One region of the Paenibacillus sp. GbtcB18 genome, then DNA from elsewhere that is predicted to be linked to it. Evidence: a T-box and tRNA genes for the amino acid it is inferred to sense, from the RefSeq annotation. Region 1 holds a T-box; the other holds one or more tRNA genes.
The links. The T-box of region 1 lies ahead of ileS (isoleucine--tRNA ligase). A T-box ahead of a tRNA ligase gene usually reads a tRNA of that ligase, here a tRNA-Ile.
Positions count from the first base shown of each region.

Region 2: it has a tRNA-Ile gene. The T-box ahead of ileS (isoleucine--tRNA ligase) is inferred to sense a tRNA for this amino acid. The anticodon was not compared.

Region 1 is NZ_JAGXJX010000001.1:815,460-824,179, forward strand. It holds gene KVT34_RS03770 (5'-nucleotidase C-terminal domain-containing protein) at 1-602, shown strand, start outside; gene KVT34_RS03775 (glycerate kinase) at 1,216-2,358, shown strand; gene KVT34_RS03780 (LysR family transcriptional regulator) at 2,348-3,301, opposite strand; gene KVT34_RS03785 (flavodoxin family protein) at 3,510-4,058, shown strand; gene KVT34_RS03790 (arylamine N-acetyltransferase family protein) at 4,430-5,185, opposite strand; T-box leader at 5,391-5,646, shown strand; gene ileS (isoleucine--tRNA ligase) at 5,701-8,720, shown strand, end outside.
Region 2 is NZ_JAGXJX010000002.1:343,856-352,575, reverse strand. It holds gene KVT34_RS06925 (efflux RND transporter permease subunit) at 1-275, shown strand, start outside; gene KVT34_RS06920 (efflux RND transporter periplasmic adaptor subunit) at 307-1,575, shown strand; gene KVT34_RS06915 (hypothetical protein) at 1,602-3,401, shown strand; gene KVT34_RS06910 (2'-5' RNA ligase family protein) at 3,525-4,037, opposite strand; gene KVT34_RS06905 (phosphatidylglycerophosphatase A family protein) at 4,202-4,738, shown strand; gene KVT34_RS06900 (hypothetical protein) at 4,860-5,027, shown strand; tRNA gene KVT34_RS06895 (tRNA-Met) at 5,102-5,175, shown strand; tRNA gene KVT34_RS06890 (tRNA-Ile) at 5,223-5,296, shown strand; tRNA gene KVT34_RS06885 (tRNA-Leu) at 5,303-5,388, shown strand; gene KVT34_RS06880 (lysophospholipase) at 5,549-6,490, shown strand; gene KVT34_RS06875 (hypothetical protein) at 6,664-6,843, opposite strand; gene KVT34_RS32335 (hypothetical protein) at 7,274-7,405, shown strand.

The DNA.
Region 1 (8,720 bases):
ACCTGAAAGAAGTGAAGAACGGGGTCTACGAGCCGCAAGTCCAGAACAACTGGAAAATTATCGGTGTGGACACGACTTCCCCCGAGCGGGCCGATGTGGTCGAGCTGATCAATTCGGGCATCCTGCCGATACCGAAGACGGAAGACGGCAAGTACACAAACGTCGAGTCCATCAATATCCTGGACGCCGTTACGAAAGAAGAAATCGCCGCTCTTGCCGGAAAAGCCAAGGTGGACGTAAGCCTGTTCGACGGCGTTCAAACCAAAGGCGAATTTTACCGCAAGCTGAACGCCGCGGTTAAAGCGGCCGGAAACGGCAGCGGAGAACCGACCGCGCCTCAGCCGAAGCCTGAGCCGAAACCGGAACCAAAGCCGGAACCGAAACCAGAACCAAAACCGGAACCGGCCGTTAAGAAGCAGGCGCAAGTGACGTCCTACTTCCTGAATGTGCGGACAAAGGCTTCCGCGACAGCGAAAATTATTACCGCTGTTCCGAAAGGGACGATTCTGGAAGTGCTCGGCACCAGCTACGGCTGGGTGAAAGTATCCTATAAAGGTAGCATCGCTTATGTTTACGGCGAGTATGTGAAGATGCTCCCGTAACGAATGCAGCAGTCCGGCCTCGTGGCCGGGCTGCTTTTTTTTGCGGCTGCTTTGCATGCTGCGCTTGGACTTAGAGTTCACTCTAATCCGTAGACTTACCTTTGTAAGCCTGCTCGGAGTTCGTCTTCATAACCTTATACGCCAGGGCAGGACTCGGTGGGGGTAATTGACGGAGCCGGACCGGACGTGCAACAATTTTCGGTAGGAGATTCCGCCGCCGTCCTTTTAGCAGCACGCAGTTGCAGCGGGAGATTCCCGACTAATTCTGGCGAAATTCGGTTCCTGCCCGGTATGCCAGGGCCAGACAAAATTAATCCGGTGCGGTTGATTTTCGGAGATGGATGCGGAAGTAAACTTGAAGCGGCGGGGCAAGCTACCGAACAACATAACGAACAGCAGCAATAGATGATATGAGGGCTAGAAGCGGTCAAAAGCGCCGTCTTCGACAAACGAATTTACTACCGGGCCAAACCGGACGGAATCAATGGCAGCGCCCAACCGCGATCTGCCCAAGCGCCGGAACGAATAACGGTTGGTCCGCCAGCCATCTTGTTTTTTGGCCTGATCGGCAAGAAAGTGTAACAGCCACTACAAGTAAAAGGAGCGAATGTCCTTGAAAATCGTCATTGCGCCGGATTCCTACAAAGGCAGCCTGTCCGCTAAGGAAGCGGGGCTTGCCATCGAGAGAGGCGTTCTCCGGGCAGGCATCGGGAACGTCAAAACCTCCGTTATTCCGATGGCGGACGGAGGCGAAGGGACCCTGGAATGTCTCATGGAATTTTCTAAAGGCAGGATGGTTCGCGCCGTCGTGAAGGACCCACTGGGCAGGGACATACCCGCCGACTTCGGCATTCTCAGTGACGGCAGGACCGCGATCATCGAGATGGCCAAGTCATCGGGACTGTATTTGCTGGAAGAATCCGAACGGAACCCGCTGCTGACGTCCACGTACGGATTCGGACAGTTGATTGCGGCTGCGCTGGATGAAGGGTGCCGCCATTTTATACTCGGCCTGGGCGGAAGCGCCACGAACGACGGGGGAGCGGGGATGCTCCAGGCCTTGGGCGTGGAGCTGCACGACAGCGGAGGCAGGCCTCTCCCGGCCGGGGCAGGCGGAGGGGCGCTGGGCGAGGTCGCCGGTATTTCGGCGGAACGTCTCGATAAGCGGCTGGCGGGCTGCACCTTTACGCTGGCGTGCGACGTGACCAACCCCTTTACGGGTCCTCGCGGCGCATCCGCCGTTTTCGGGCCCCAGAAGGGAGCGGCGCCGGACATGATCGACCGCCTGGAGAGCAACCTTGTCCGCTTTGCGGATGTGATCCGGGAGGCTACCGGCACGGCCCTTCACAGGCTTCCCGGAACGGGAGCGGCGGGCGGTTTGGCCGGCGGCATTCTCGCTTTCTTGAATGCCAGGCTGGAACCGGGCTTCTCGATCGTCTCCGCGGTTACGGGACTGGAGGCGGCGGTCAAGGGCGCCGATCTGGTCCTGACCGGAGAAGGCCGCATCGATGCCCAGACGGCCGGAGGCAAAACGCCGGCCGGAGTCGCCGGGCTAGCCGCAAAGCACGGCGTGCCGGCTGTGGTGCTGGCCGGGTCCGTCGGCGAAGGGATCGAGGAGCTTTACGGGCAGGGAGTCACGGCCGTGTTCAGCCTCGTAAACGGGCCGATGACCCTCGAAGAGGCGATGCGCCGCACTCCCGAGCTGCTGGAACAGACAGCCGAGCAGGTCATGCGCGTTTTCGCCGTCAGGAAGTGAACGTTTTTTCCACCGGCTTCGCGTCATCGGTATTGTGCTCTGGAGCCGTCTGTCCGGCATGGAATACTTTCCGTGTCAGTTCGATAAAAGCCAGCAGAGGCGGCGTCATCCATTTGTCCTTGTGCCAGGCGATTTGGGTGAACAACGCGTCTTCGGGCGCTTCCCAAGCCAGCTCGGCCAACTTCCCTTCACGCAGGTCGGCGGCTACAACCATGCCGGGCAGAAAAGCGATTCCGAGGCCGGACATGACACACTGCTTGATGGCTTCGATGCTTGCAAATTCGAATTTGTTTAGCGGATAGACGGATACGGAAGCGAAGGTCCGCTCCAGGATAGTCCGGTAGGAACAGCCGGCTTCCGTCAGCAGGAACGTTTCGTGCTCCAGATCCTTCGGCGTCAGGTTTTTCGCGTTCGCGAGCGGATGATCGGACGAGGCGACGATTTTGAGCTCCTCCCGGATCAGCGTTTCGATATGCAGCGCTTCCCTCGGCTTACAGCTGTCCATAATAAAGGCGATATCCAGAACGCCTTCCAGCAGCTGCTCCCTGGCATGAGCATCCGAATTCGAAGGCCGGAACACGAGCTTCACATTCGGAAACCGGGCTTTAAATTCTTTGAGCAAAGCGGGAAGACGGTACGTGCACTGGCTTTCCTGGGCGCCGATCACAAGCGTTCCGGTCTGTTCTTCGTCCCCGCGGACGACCTGTTTGGCCTCTTCCGTCAGGGTAATGATTTTGTCGGCGTACAATTTAAACTGGCGCCCCGCTTCCGTTAAAACGAGCCGTTTGCCGAGCCGTTCGAACAAGAGGGCTCCAAGCTCGGATTCCAGCGCTTTGATCTGCGCGGTCACACTGGATTGGGCAAAATTAAGCATCCGGGCCGTCTGGGTAAAATTCAGGTTTTCGGCGGCGGTTTTAAACGTCAGAAGTTGTTTGGTTTCCATCGCTGGATCTCTCTTTCATCGGAAAAATTGATTGATGATATCGAAATAATCGTCTTTGGTGATCGTTCTCTTTATTGTAAAATGAGAGGGTAATGTCCGGCAAGAGTTGAAACACCGGAACACATAATGAAGAGAACGAGGCATCCCGCGCTCGCACTGCGGACGGGCAGGAGCCTGCCGACTATCGAACCGAGGAGTGAACGCAACCATGTCAATCGCAGTCATTTACGGGGGAACGCGTCCCGATGGAAATACGGAGCAGCTGACGGAGGAAGCCGTCAAAGGTCTGACAGTCGACCGGATTCAGCTTAACGCTTACACAATCCGGGCGATTATCGACGGACGTCATGCGGAAGAGGGATTTCCGGAGATGAACGACGACTACAAAGAAGTGATCGACCGGGTACTTGCCGCGGACGTTCTTATTTTTGCGACTCCGGTGTATTGGTACAGTATGTCGGGTATTATGAAAAACTTCGTGGACCGCTGGTCGCAGATGATGAGGGACGGGGACTACCCGGATTTTAAAAAAACGATGGCCGCCAAAAAGGCCTATGTCATCGCCGTCGGAGGCGATCTGCCGGAAATCAAGGGTCTGCCGATGATTCAGCAGTTTCAATATATTTTCGATTTTATGGGCATCGGTTTCGAGGGCTACATCCTAGGCAAGGGGAATAAACCGGGCGATGTCCTGCAGGACGCGGAAGGAATGTTTGCGGCGGAACGGCTGAGAAGCAGGCTGGCGGCGCTTAGCTAAGAATCGGCATGCCAACAAGGCGCAGTCCGGGAAACGCAGGCAGGAAGCCAGTCCGAAAAAGCGCCGAAGCTGGATGCGGCGCGAAAAACCGGTATGCTCTGTTGCGAGTATACCGGTTTTTCGCATTCGGGGCGCTGCTGCAAGCCGCTGGGCCCGAAGTGCTATCGCCGCTGTGGCAGGGCACAGAGCCCGAAGTGCTACCGTCGCTGCCGCAAGGCGCAGGGCCGCATGTGCTGTCGCAGCTTCTGCAAGCCTCAGGGCCCGAAGTGCTATCTCCGCTGCCGCAAGGCGCAAAGCCCGAAATACTACCGCGCTGCTGCAAGCCGCGCCGGAATCCGGTCCGCCCTACGAGCATACCGGCTTTCCGTTATTCAGATGAAGAGGCCTAAGCGGCTGTTCAGCGTCTTTTCCAGTTCCTCCGGGGCTAGCGGCCGCTTGCTTTTGACGTCACCGTCCGTCTCGATCAGCTGATCGCCCGAAATCGTCACCCGTCCCGTCGCGGTCGCTTTTGTCGCAAGCAGCTTCTGCGTAAAATGGGACTCGGGCGACGTCTGGTTGAACGTGCACGCTTCGGCAAAGCTTCCCAGGGAACGGGGCGCTGCCGAGAAGCGGTACAGCGCTTTCCAGCCCCCGTCCTCGCCGGCCCGCTGGAGATCATACAGGAGGCCGTCCGCCTCCGGCACTTTCGCGGCCCGGTATACGCCGCTTACATCCTCCACGGGTATCCCGTCCAGCGGAACAGGCGAGCGGGCCGAGTCGCCGAAGCCGACGTCGACCAGATAGGCCCGGTCCAGTTCGGCCAAGATGGTCGCATGGCTTTCCGGCATCCCCCACGTTCCGTCCGGCTTGGCGACGGTAGCCGCAATGAGGCGCACCGAGAAACCAAGCTCTTTGAGGAGAGTACTGAAAAGCCCGTTGAGTTCGTAGCAGAAGCCTCCGCGGCGGCGCCCGATCACCTTTTCGTAAAAGGAAGCGATGTCCAGAGTGATCGGCACTTGACGGATTACGTCCAGATTTTCAAAAGGCACGTGAAGCATATGACGGCGCTGAAGCTCCGTCAGAGCAGCCAAATCCGGCTTGGCCGGACGGCTCGCGTCGATTCTTTTCAGATAGGCCTCGATATCCATGCAAGCACCACCTCATCCAATAGAAGTCCGATTGATTTTTCTATTCCAGACTACCTCCTTATGGAAAGCCATACAAGTGCCCGATGGGAAAACCAGGTAAAAAAAGACCGGGGCCGCGAAATCACCGCCGCAGCTCCGAAAGACAACCGCGGGTTGACATTTTGCCGAAAATGCTGTAAAAATGGAATATCTGAAAATGAACCCGAGAAATTCATTGACGAGAACGAGTACGCTGATCCCTTGTTCCCCAGAGAGTTGGCCGCGCGCTGAAAGCCAATGTACAAGAATGAGCAGAAAATCCTCTCCGAGAAGGAAAGCTGAAGCAGGCCAGTAAGCTGACCCGGGATCCCGCCGTTACAAGGGACGCGTATGATCGTACGCAGATGAGGTGCCGCAGAGCTTGAACGACAAGGCTATGGCGGAACAAGGGTGGTAGCGCGAGAACCAATCTCGTCCCTTACGGGGCGGGATTTTTTTTGTTGTCTTCAGAACGAAGCCGGAAAGGATGACGGAACATGAACAAAGTCGATGTCAAAGAAAAAGCAAGAACCCGGGAGCTGCGCGTCCTGAACCAATGGAGGGAGGACGATACGTTCCGCCGATCCATCGAGAACCGTGAAGGCAAGCCGAACTTCGTCTTTTACGAAGGTCCGCCTACGGCGAACGGCAAGCCGCATATCGGGCATGTGCTCGGCCGCGTCATCAAAGATTTTATCGGCCGCTACAAAACGATGTCGGGCTACCGAGTCGTCCGCAAAGCCGGCTGGGATACGCACGGGCTGCCGGTCGAACTGGGCGTCGAGAAGCAGCTGGGCATTTCGGGCAAGCAGGAAATCGAGGAATACGGCGTGGCCAAGTTTGTGGAAACGTGCAAGAACAGCGTGTTTGAATATGAAAAGCAGTGGCGCGAGCTGACCGAGGCCATCGCTTACTGGACGGACATGGAGCATCCGTACGTGACGCTGACGAACGATTACATCGAGAGCGTCTGGCATGTGCTGTCGACCATCCATAAGAAAGGGCTTCTGTACAAGGGTCACCGTGTCAGCCCCTACTGTCCGGATTGCCAGACAACACTGAGCTCGCACGAAGTGGCGCAGGGCTACGAGGATGTGAAAGATCTGAGTGCCACGGTCAAGTTCAAGAGCAAAGCGGCCGACGAGTATTTCCTCGCATGGACGACGACTCCCTGGACGCTTCCGGCTAACGTGGCGCTCGCGGTAAACAAGGATCTCGACTATGTCAAAGTGAAGTATAACGGTGACGTGTACGTGACGGCGCAGAACCTCGCCGAAAAAGTTTTCGGAGACGAAGCGGAAGTCCTCTCCGTGCATAAAGGGGCCGAGTTCGTCGGAACCGCGTATGAGCCGCCCTTCGGCTATCTGGAGCTGAACAAAGGCCATCTGGTCGTAGACGCCGACTATGTCAGCGATGCGAGCGGGACCGGGATCGTGCATATCGCGCCCGCGCACGGGGAAGACGATTACCGCACGACACGCCAGCATGGGATCGATTTTGTCCATGTCGTGAAGCAGGACGGCACCTACGCTGCGGAAATTACCGATTTCGCGGGCCGTTTTGTGAAAGATTGCGACGTGGATATCGTGAAAAAGCTGTCTGAACGGGGACTGCTCTTCTCCAAAGAACGTTACGAGCACAGCTATCCGTTCTGCTGGCGCTGCAAGTCCCCGCTGCTTTATTACGCGATGGAAAGCTGGTTTATCCGTACGACGGCTGTCAAGGACCAGCTTATCGCGAACAACAACGAAGTAAACTGGTACCCGGGCCATCTCCGTGAAGGCCGTTTCGGGAAATTTCTGGAGGAGCTGGTGGACTGGAATATCAGCCGCAACCGGTACTGGGGAACTCCCCTTAACGTATGGGTATGCGGGGATTGCGGAGAGGAATTCGCTCCGGGAAGCCACCAAGAGCTGCGTGATCGTGCCGTCGATCCCGTGGATGAAAGTCTTGAGCTTCATAAGCCTTACGTGGATGACGTCAAGCTCCGCTGTTCGTGCGGCGGGGTGATGGAGAGAACGCCGGAAGTGATCGACGTCTGGTTCGACAGCGGCTCCATGCCGTTCGCCCAGTATCACCACCCGTTCGGAGACGAGAAGACGTTCAACGAGCAGTATCCCGCGGATATGATCTGCGAAGGCATCGACCAGACGCGGGGATGGTTTTTCAGCCTGCTTGCGGTTTCGACCCTGTATAACGGCCGGGCTCCGTACAAAGCGGTTATTTCAACGGGGCACGTGCTGGATGAGAACGGGCTGAAAATGTCCAAGAGCAAGGGGAATGTCCTCGATCCGTGGAACATTATCGAAGAGTTCGGGACGGATGCGTTCCGCTGGGCGCTTCTGTCGGACAGTGCTCCTTGGAACAGCAAACGTTTCTCCAAGCAGATCGTCGCGGAAGCAAAATCGAAGATCGTCGATACGATTCATAATACGCATGCGTTCTTTGTCTTGTATGCGGATATCGACGGCTTTGATCCGGGTTCGTTCGAACGGAAACCGCCGCGCAATGAGCTGGACCGCTGGATTTTGTCTCGGCTGAACAGCACGCTGGGTAGTGTCGTCAAAGGGCTGGACGCGAACGACTTCCTCAATCCGGCGAAGCAGATCGAGGTGTTCGTGGATGAGCTGAGCAACTGGTATATCCGGCGTTCGCGGGACCGTTTCTGGGGAAGCGGCATGTCGGAAGACAAAGTGGAGGCGTATCAGACGCTGCACGAAGTTCTGCTCACGCTGGCGCGCGTGATCGCGCCGTACGCTCCGCTGATCGCCGAAGACGTGTACGGCAATCTTGGAGGGAAGGGCAGCGTGCATCTGGCCGACTATCCGAAAGCGGACGAAGCCGCCGTCGATACCGCGTTGGAAAGAGAGATGGAGACGGCCCGGCAGATCGTCGAACTGGCCCGCAGCATCCGCAACGAAACGGCGATTAAGACCCGCCAGCCGTTGTCGGAGCTTCTGATTTCGCTTGACCGCGAGTTCGCGCTGGACCGTTTTGAACCGATTATCCAGGAAGAGATCAACGTGAAGCAGGTTCGTCTGGAGCACAGCGATGCCGGTTTCGTCCAGTTTGCGTTGAAGCTGAACCTGAAAGCGGCCGGTAAAAAATACGGCAAACTGGTCGGTCCTCTGCAAGCTTATTTGAAGAATCTTTCGCCGGAAGAGACGAAGGAAGCGGTCAGCCGGGGAGTTTTGGATACGGAAGTGCAGGGGGAAAGCGTGCACCTGACGCTGGATGAGCTGCTCGTGGAAAAAACGGCGAAGCAAGGATTTGCTTCCGCATCCGGCTACGGCCTTACCGTCGCCCTGAATACGGAAGTGACCGAAGCGCTCAAGCAGGAAGGGGCTGTCCGCGAGGTCGTCCGCGCCGTTCAGGACTACCGCAAAAAGCTGGACCTGCCGATTGACCGGCGCATCACCCTTGTGCTGGACGCGGACCCGCAGCTTAAAGAAGCCTTACTGCGGTACGAACAGGTACTCCGCGATAACGTGCTGGTCAGCGCGATCCGTTACGAGAA
Region 2 (8,720 bases), on a different contig from region 1:
CGGGGATGACTCGTCTTCGTCCCATCATTATGACCGCGGGAGCGACTGTGTTTGCGCTTATGCCGCTTGCGCTCGGTATGTCTAAAGGGACCATTATTTCCAAAGGATTGGCGGTCGTCGTTATCGGCGGGCTTGTCACTTCTACAGTACTTACACTAGTTGTCGTACCTATTATTTATGAATTGATTGAATCCTTTAAACGCAGAAGTTCGAACGCGTTCCACCGTAAACCAAAGAAAAATAAGGTGGATGCGGTCCCTGCGGCAAAATCCTGAGTCAAGCAAAGAGAAGAGGAGAGTACAACTGATGAAACGTCCTTTAGCTACGATCGTAAAGCAGAGCACGAAACTGGTAGGCATTGTCGCCCTTACTACGGCCTTGGCCGTCGGCTGTTCGAACAAACCGCTGGCTGGTCCGCAGGACACCACACAGGGCCAGGAATCTCAGATTAAGACCGTAAAAACCGTCAAGGTGACGAAAGAGAAAATATCGGATCCGCTTGAGCAAGTTGCCAATGTCATCTCTTCCGTTCAATTGGAAGTGATTTCGAAAACAGGCGGAGACGTCCAGCAGGTTTACAAAAAGAGAGGCGACATGGTCAAAAAGGGAGAGCTTCTATTCCGCATTGACCCTTCCGATCTGCAGCTGCAGAAGGAACAGGGGCAGCTCGGCATCAAGAGCGCTCAGGCCCAGTTGAAGCAGGCTAAGGAAGAGCTGGCCAACGCGAAAACTGACCTTGAAAACAACATCGTAAAAGCGGAGCAGGGAATTCGGGATGCCGAGAAGAATTTTAATAAAATGCGCAACGATTACGATGAGGGCACCATAACGAAAATCCAGCTGGAGCAGGAAGAAACAAAGCTCAACAGCCTCAAGCTTGATCTGAGCACCCTAAAGCAGAAACGCAAAACGCTGGACAATACGGATTCGCTCGCCGCTGCTCAAGTAGCGATCGAAACGTCCGGTCTGTCTGTCAAAAAAGCGGAACGCGAACTGGAAAATACGGAAGTGAAAGCACCTGTAAGCGGAGTGCTTACGGACTTCCCGGTTGAAGCGGGGATGACGATCGGGCAGGGATTTAAAGGCGGAGTCATCCAGCAGTTGAATCCGATCTTGATCAAAGCCGATTTGACGGAAGAAGCCGTTAATCTGGTGCGCGACAAGAAAGAGCTGAATTTCTATGTGCCGGGCACGACGGAATTAACGAAAGCGCCGATTAAGTATATTTCCGATGTGCTGGATTCACAGACGAAAGCTTACACACTGGAGCTGGAAGTTTCAAACGCGGACCAAAAGCTGAAGCCTGGACAGAAAGTTCAGATTCAGCTCACCGATGAGGCGGAGCAGACGGTGGCGGCCATTCCCACGCTTAGCATCGTGAGAGAAGGCAGCGAATCATTTGTCTTCGTTCTGAACGGGGATACCGTTGAGAAACGAAAAGTCCAGCTCGGTCGTTTGAAAGAAACGATGCAGGAAGTGATTTCCGGCGTAAGCGAAAACGAACAGATCGTCGTTTCCGGTCAGCATCAGCTGAAAGATAAAGAAAAAGTCACGACAGCAGCCGCAGCTAACTAACAAAGGTACACATGGAGGAGAATACCGTGAAGAGCCAATGGAAAACTACCGTATCGTCCGTCTTTCTGTCCGCCGCTCTGCTCGCAAGCGCCGTTCCGGCACTTGCGGCAGAACCGGGGAAACCAGCACCCGCACAAGCATCGGCTTCAGCGCCGACCGCTTATAAATTAACGAACGATCTGCAAGTCGAAATGAAAAGTATCTTAAACGAAAAAACAGCGGACGGAACCCGTCTGGGCGCCGTTGTCCGCATGAAAAACACCAGTTCGAAAGTTGTACGCGTACCCGAGTACGAAGTGCGCATGAAAACGAAAGACGGCGTGGAATTCCGCTTGCAGGCAAGTCTGGGAAGCCCGCGCTCCATTCAGCCCAAATCCCAGGTTGAGCTTAGCTACCTGGCTACGGTTGACAGCGGAGAAGGCGTTGAACTGAGCGAGCTTCGCTGGATAGACATCGATGTTTATGTGTATCCGAAAAAAGAAACGCTCCAGCTCAGCGTACCTGTGAGCGATCTTGTATGGAACGGAACGGAAACGTCCGAAATTCCTTCCGCTTCCGTGAAGAAATGGGGAGAAGCTTTCACCATTCCTTCCTTGCAAACGCCGCTGGAATTCAAAACAACGAATATTAGCCGCGATACGATCGGCACGAAAACGAACTCGGTCGTTCAGGTGCTCGTAACGAATCCGTCGACTAAGCGTCAGACTCTTCCGAATATTGCCCTGGAAGGCAAAAGCGGCCTGCAGACGTATGACAGCAACCGAGCTGAAACCTCGCTTGCCCTGGAGCCGGGCGAGAAGAAATATATCCATTTTGTCATTCCTACGGAACTGAATACAGAGCTGGAAGCTCTTAATGTGGTCACCGCGGAAAAATATATTGACGCGCAGGAAAAACCGGTTACGTATAACGTAGGCCGCGTTCATATCATGCTGCCGGCCAAGCAGACCGATGCCCTGCCGATTCATGGAGCGTATGCTTTCGGTGACGCCATGAAGATGGATCCGCTCAACCAGTTGGTTCACCCGAATATGGATGTTTCCCTCGTGGAGCTGCACATGCAGCAAAACGACGAGGATGGTTTTAATACCGCTATCGCCAAATTTAAGCTGACGAACAAATCCGGCGGGCCGCTTAACGTTCCTGCGTTTGCGACCGATCTTGTCAGCAGCGACGGCTATACGTACAACGGGAACAGACAGGGAACGACGACTCTGCGCGTACTTCCTAACGCCTCCTATGTCGTAACTTACTCTTACATTCTTCCGGCTTCCGAGACGGGTGAAGGACTGAAACTTGCCTTGTATGAAACTCACGGAGCATCCGCGGCGGCAGGAGCACAAGCTTCCGGAGCCAAGTCGCAAGAGGCGCAGGCGAGTGCGGCAGAGGCCGGTGCATCGTATAAATCCCTTCTGACGGCCTATAGCGTTAAACTTCAGCCGCAGCCGGAATCCAAGGATGAACTGAAATTGTATCCTTTGACGGTGAAAGTGAATAACTGGGAAATTTCGGCGATGTTTAACCAGCAGCAGAACTACAATTATCGCCTGAAGTTTTCACTAGATATCGAACAGGAAAAGGACGTACTCATTGACCGTACGTTCTCCCAGCTTCAGTTTGACTTGTATGATAGCGGCGGTACCCTTATAAACTCGGTCAAAAGTCCGTTTGTGGGGGAAAACAAATTGCAAAAAGGCTCCAACACCATTAATTTTAGTGCGGATACCATGCAGTTGTCTTACCCGGTAATGATCAAAGTCTACGAATCCTTCGTCAATGATAAAGGCGAGACGGCGAAGCGTCTTCTGACGACGTTTAAACAATAGTTGATAAGCTGGGCACCCGCATCAGACGGAGCCGTGCGAGTCATGGCGGCTCTTTCCGCCACAGATCACTTAAAAAAGGCCTTTCCGGTTAATCCGGAAGGCCTTTTTCTATTAAAGCGTTGGTTACCCCTGGAGCGGGAATGAGCGGATAACGGACCATTCGCCGTTTTCCTGTTTCCCGAGCAGTTGAAAACTGTCTACATGGAACGAAAAGTCAACCGGCGTATTTTTTACACTGGCCAGTACGTCGTGCAGCTCATCGGCTCCCAATTTCTGTCCGATAGTCAGATGGGGATGATAGTTGTAAGCTTTTTCCGTATCCACGAGAGGGCCCGTACAGAGCTTGTCGTGAAGCTCGATGACCGGTTCCACTTGTTCCAGCGCCAGGTAGATAACGTTGTTAACCGGAAAATAAGAGCTGAACCGGTTGAACGTAATCTGGAATGGGGACACGGTACGGCTCAGATCTTCCAAATGACTGATGGCAGCCTGAAGCTGCTCTTCGGACCATTCTTCTTTCTCACGAACCGTAATGTGGGGCGAAATCACCCTATAATAAGGATCGAACCTTTTTCTATAACTGTTGGCAAATTCGTTAATTTCTGCGGTTGGAAGAATGGCGATGCCGTACATCATATGGAATCCCTCCCTAAATTATGGTCGACTAATTCTTATTATACCGTGTTTGTATCCCACTCACAATTTCATTTTAAGACGATTCATTGTCCGCGTGCGTCCGTACCCGAAAATGCGTGAAGTCATATACTGATCATATCGTGAAAGTTTAAGGGGAGAAGACCGTGAAACGACAAGTTCACAGCCGGGAAATTAAAAAGGTCGTTATGCAAAGGCTTGCAGACCGGGGAGCGAGTCTGGAAGACATCGCAGAGATCGTATACGCCATGCAGGCGCCCTATCATCCCGGTTTATCGATGGATACGTGCATGAAGTCCATTCAGGCCGTATTGGGCAAAAGAGAGCTTCAGCACGCGATTCTGGTCGGAACCGAGCTGGATATGCTGGCAGAGCAGAAAAAGCTTACAGAACCGCTTCAAACCATTCTGGACACGGACGAGAGTTTATTCGGGTGCGACGAAACGCTTGCGATCGGTTCCGTTTTCGGCTACGGCAGTATTGCCATCACGACCTTCGGCTATCTGGACAAAGAAAAGACCGGCTTGATCAAACGACTGGATACGAAGAGCGGTGACGCCGTGCATACTTTCCTGGACGATCTTGTAGCCGCCATAGCCTCGGCCGCATCGGGAAGAATCGCCCATAAAAGCAGGGATGAGATAGAACGGGAAGCAGCGGATGGAGATAACGAATATGCGTAAGTTGCGCACTTCGCTGCTTTTTTATGAAAAATTCCGCTGACCGTGTTGGCCTACAAATAAGCGACTGTCTTTTTGGATATGCTATTTCTAGGCCAATAACATCATCAACGGAGTGAGGACCATGCAGTGGGTATATTGGGTAAAGCTGTACGACAGTAAGTTTCAGGCAGGTGTCCTTGCCAAGCGGATGGAGGAAGACTGGTGGATTTACGGCTACGAATGCCCGTCCGAAGTTGAAGTTTTCAAATCCAAAAAAGGACGTTTCGGTGTCCGTTACTCGGTTTACTAAAAAAAGGTATTGACTTAACCGTACTTTGTATTGTATATTTATTTTTGTCGCTATACGACATTGGTAGTTACTGACGCGGGGTGGAGCAGCCCGGTAGCTCGTCGGGCTCATAACCCGAAGGCCGCAGGTTCAAATCCTGCCCCCGCAATTAATCAAATTTTTTTTGCCTGTTTTTAGCCATACATAACATAATCCGGGCCCTTAGCTCAGTTGGTTAGAGCGGTCGGCTCATAACCGATTGGTCGGGGGTTCGAGTCCCTCAGGGCCCATTGTAAGCCGGAGTGGCGGAATTGGCAGACGCACAGGACTTAAAATCCTGCGGTAGGTGACTATCGTACCGGTTCGAGTCCGGTCTTCGGCATCTAGGCAACAACGAGGTAAGAACAGAAAACTCCCTTCTTTCACTTATGCGCATCGCAGAATGAGACAAGGGAGTTTTTTGCAGTTTATTTTTTCCTGTTAAGAAATGCCTATAAAGCGGGTAAGGGTATAATAAAACAAATAAGCGGGGAGGCGATACCATGGCGATACCATTTGAGATTGTAATGGATCAAAGCAATGTCATTCGCGGAGATTTTTATCCGGCGTCTTCTATAGCAAGGGGCATTCTCATTGTCTCGCACGGGTTTAAGGGTTTTAAGAACTGGGGAATGTTCCCTTACGCGGCTTCGAAACTGGCCCGGGATGTGGATGTCATTACGTTTGATTTTACACATAACGGAGTGGGAGAAGACGGGCAGTCATTCAGTGAACTGGAGAAATTTGCGAAAAATACGTACAGTTGCGAATTGGACGACTTGTCGACCTTGATCTCCGTACTGACGGACGAGTGGGACTTTAAAAACAAGCTGCTGGAATCGGATCGCTCGAAGCCCGTAGTTTTTTATCCTCATCACAGCAGGGGGATCAATCTTTCGAACGAGGAGCATCAGCATAGGGGCTCCGCCAACCCGGTCAATAAGCTTCCCATCTTTTTGCTCGGTCACAGCCGCGGAGCGGGCGTAAGTTTGATCTACGCGCTGGATCATCCCACGGAGATTGCAGGGGTCGTCAGCTGGAACGGAATTACGATGGTGGACATTTTCGACGAAGCTTGCAAAGAGCAGATGCGCAGCGAAGGACGCGCCTATATCGCGAATGCGAGGACCAAGCAGCAGATGCCGCTCGATAAGGTCATCCTGGACGATTTGGAGGCCCGCAAGGATGACTTCAACATCCTGGAACGGATGCGGGGGGCGATATTTCCGGTCGTGCTCATACAGGGCGAGGAAGATCACGCCAACTTGAGGGCAGGCTCGGAGAAACTCGTCGAGAACCAGCCGAAAGTCCAGTGGATCCAAATTCCCGGCGCTAACCATACGTTCAATACGGTCCATCCGTTTGCGGGCTCTTCCGCGGAGCTGGAACAGGCAATTGAACATACACTGCAATTTTTAAAAAGCAGAGTGGTGCCGACGGAATAAACCGAAATTCAGAGGTCCCGGGAGGGACCTTTTTTAATTGGGGGATAGGTTGTGCGTTCTAGACGGCGAAAAAACCCTTACAGAGTAAGGGTTTTTCTAGTAGGACCTGAGTCGGGCGAACCCATGCCCCTCGCTCTGTCAAGACAGAGGAACGATAAGAATGTGGGAAGAACTCAGTCCAACGTATCGAAGACGGCATTCATAAAATATGCGACCTCTAGTTCTGCCTCATTAGCGTTGAAACCAACAAACATTAAAAAGTTTTTGTATCGATTATAAATATCCGGATCATCGTCAGTACGACGGTGCTGGCGGTCATAGATCAAAAAATTATTAGTCATATTACTATACATGAGTAACACCTCCGGTTTTATTATATAAAACAGAATTTGGTATGTATAGTTAATTTTAGGCTTACTAGAGAAATACATGGGAGGGAAGCAGGAATGTCTACGATGGGCACTGTTATCTTTGTTCCGCCCAAACGGAAATTGACGATTTCACCGAGGATGAAGACGATCATGAAGGCATTGAATATACGGTCAATAGTGACGGGACGGCTGAAGTTGATTCGGAGCAGTTGATCATAGATGATGTGCCGGTTAGGGCTGATGAATCAGACGTAGGGCAGCCTGAAATTGACCAAATCGAGTCACAATTACCATACTGCCGGATGATATCGACCCGATAGAAAAACTTATTGCTCTAGGCGAGGCTCCTGCAATCGAAGGCAACAAAATCGACTTCGGTGACGTGCTGCGGCGGAAATATCGTGGTGAGAAGATGGCTGACATCGCGGAGAGCTTGAGACTGGCACCGATCACGCTGCAAAGCAAGCTGAAAGCACAAAAAAACGCCGCAGCCAAGGCGATTGAGCCAGTAGCTACGGTAATAGATGGAGAGCTTCCTTTTTAACTGCGGCCCTTCGGGGCCTTTGATCTCAGGAATAACCTTTTGCTACTCTTCCAGCAATCTTTCCCGCATTAGATGTGAACTTCATTAATCGGCCGACTACAATTAAGTGTTTATGACAGATAACCGAAAATCGACTCTGGTTAGGATCCTCCTTGATCATTTTTTCGGAAAAATTGATGATTTTGTTACCAGCATACGTCAAGATTAGGCACATAAAAGTGAGCAGGAAACTTAGTAGAAAAGTTGCTAACAATTACACCACTCCTTTGGATTGGACTTATCTATATCAACGCAGATGTATAAAAATGGTTTCCATACAGGATAAAGCTCCCTATAGGGCATCTAAATAAAGGACGGTGGGCAGGATGAAAAAGGAACTCGGACAATTTTTACACCAAGGTGTAGTAATTAAAAAATGTCCTAATTGTTTGGGTGAAATTACGCCAGAAATGACAAAAAATACGTATGAAAAAGAATGATGCAATATTAAGAAATTTCTCATTTAAGATCGTGTCGTTCCAGAAGGGTACACGGGGCTTGAGTTGCATTGGTAAATTCCCCTCAACGTGGTTGGATCTACTGGATACGTTGAGGGGCTAAGTGGTGAAAATCAAACTAAGGAATTCCTATACAACCACCACAAGACTTTTCAGGGCCTACCGGATAATGATATCCACCAGGTGTTACACAACCGTCGCGACAAATTAGAAGAACTCCAGCACAATATAATTTGTAGTAATTATTAATCCTTTCGTCATTTCCATTACAATCTGCCAAATAAACGGGGTAATGTTGAGACGAGAAAGAAAGCGAATCCACGATCCAATTTGTTATTGTACTTAGTGGGATTGTAATAGGTTGGTATGATAAGCGCCCTGATTGATCACGAAATAAAGTACACCCATAAATATTATAGTTATCTGAATACCAAACATACACCCATCCTGTTCCGGTTGAGGACCAAAAATAAACAAAATGTCTAATCATATTTTTTGCGTCAGCTGGTGAACAAATCTGTGTTGAATAAGGTGGAGTAGGCTGATGAGTTGGTGGCATACCAATTCCAGAACATGGAGAAACATTCACGACATCTTGAAATTGATTATAGGGATACGATGGGGATGTTAAAGGGCCCTTTGGGTATTGGTATTGCGGCATAAATGAAGGGCAAGGACTGCTTCCATACCATACAGCGGTTACATTGTTATCAACACCGTATTTGAGACAATCATATTCAGTGTTAAAGGATTTACACTCTTTAGTTCCATTCCGTTTTGTTATTTCACAATTACCCATTAAAAACCATCACCTCCAA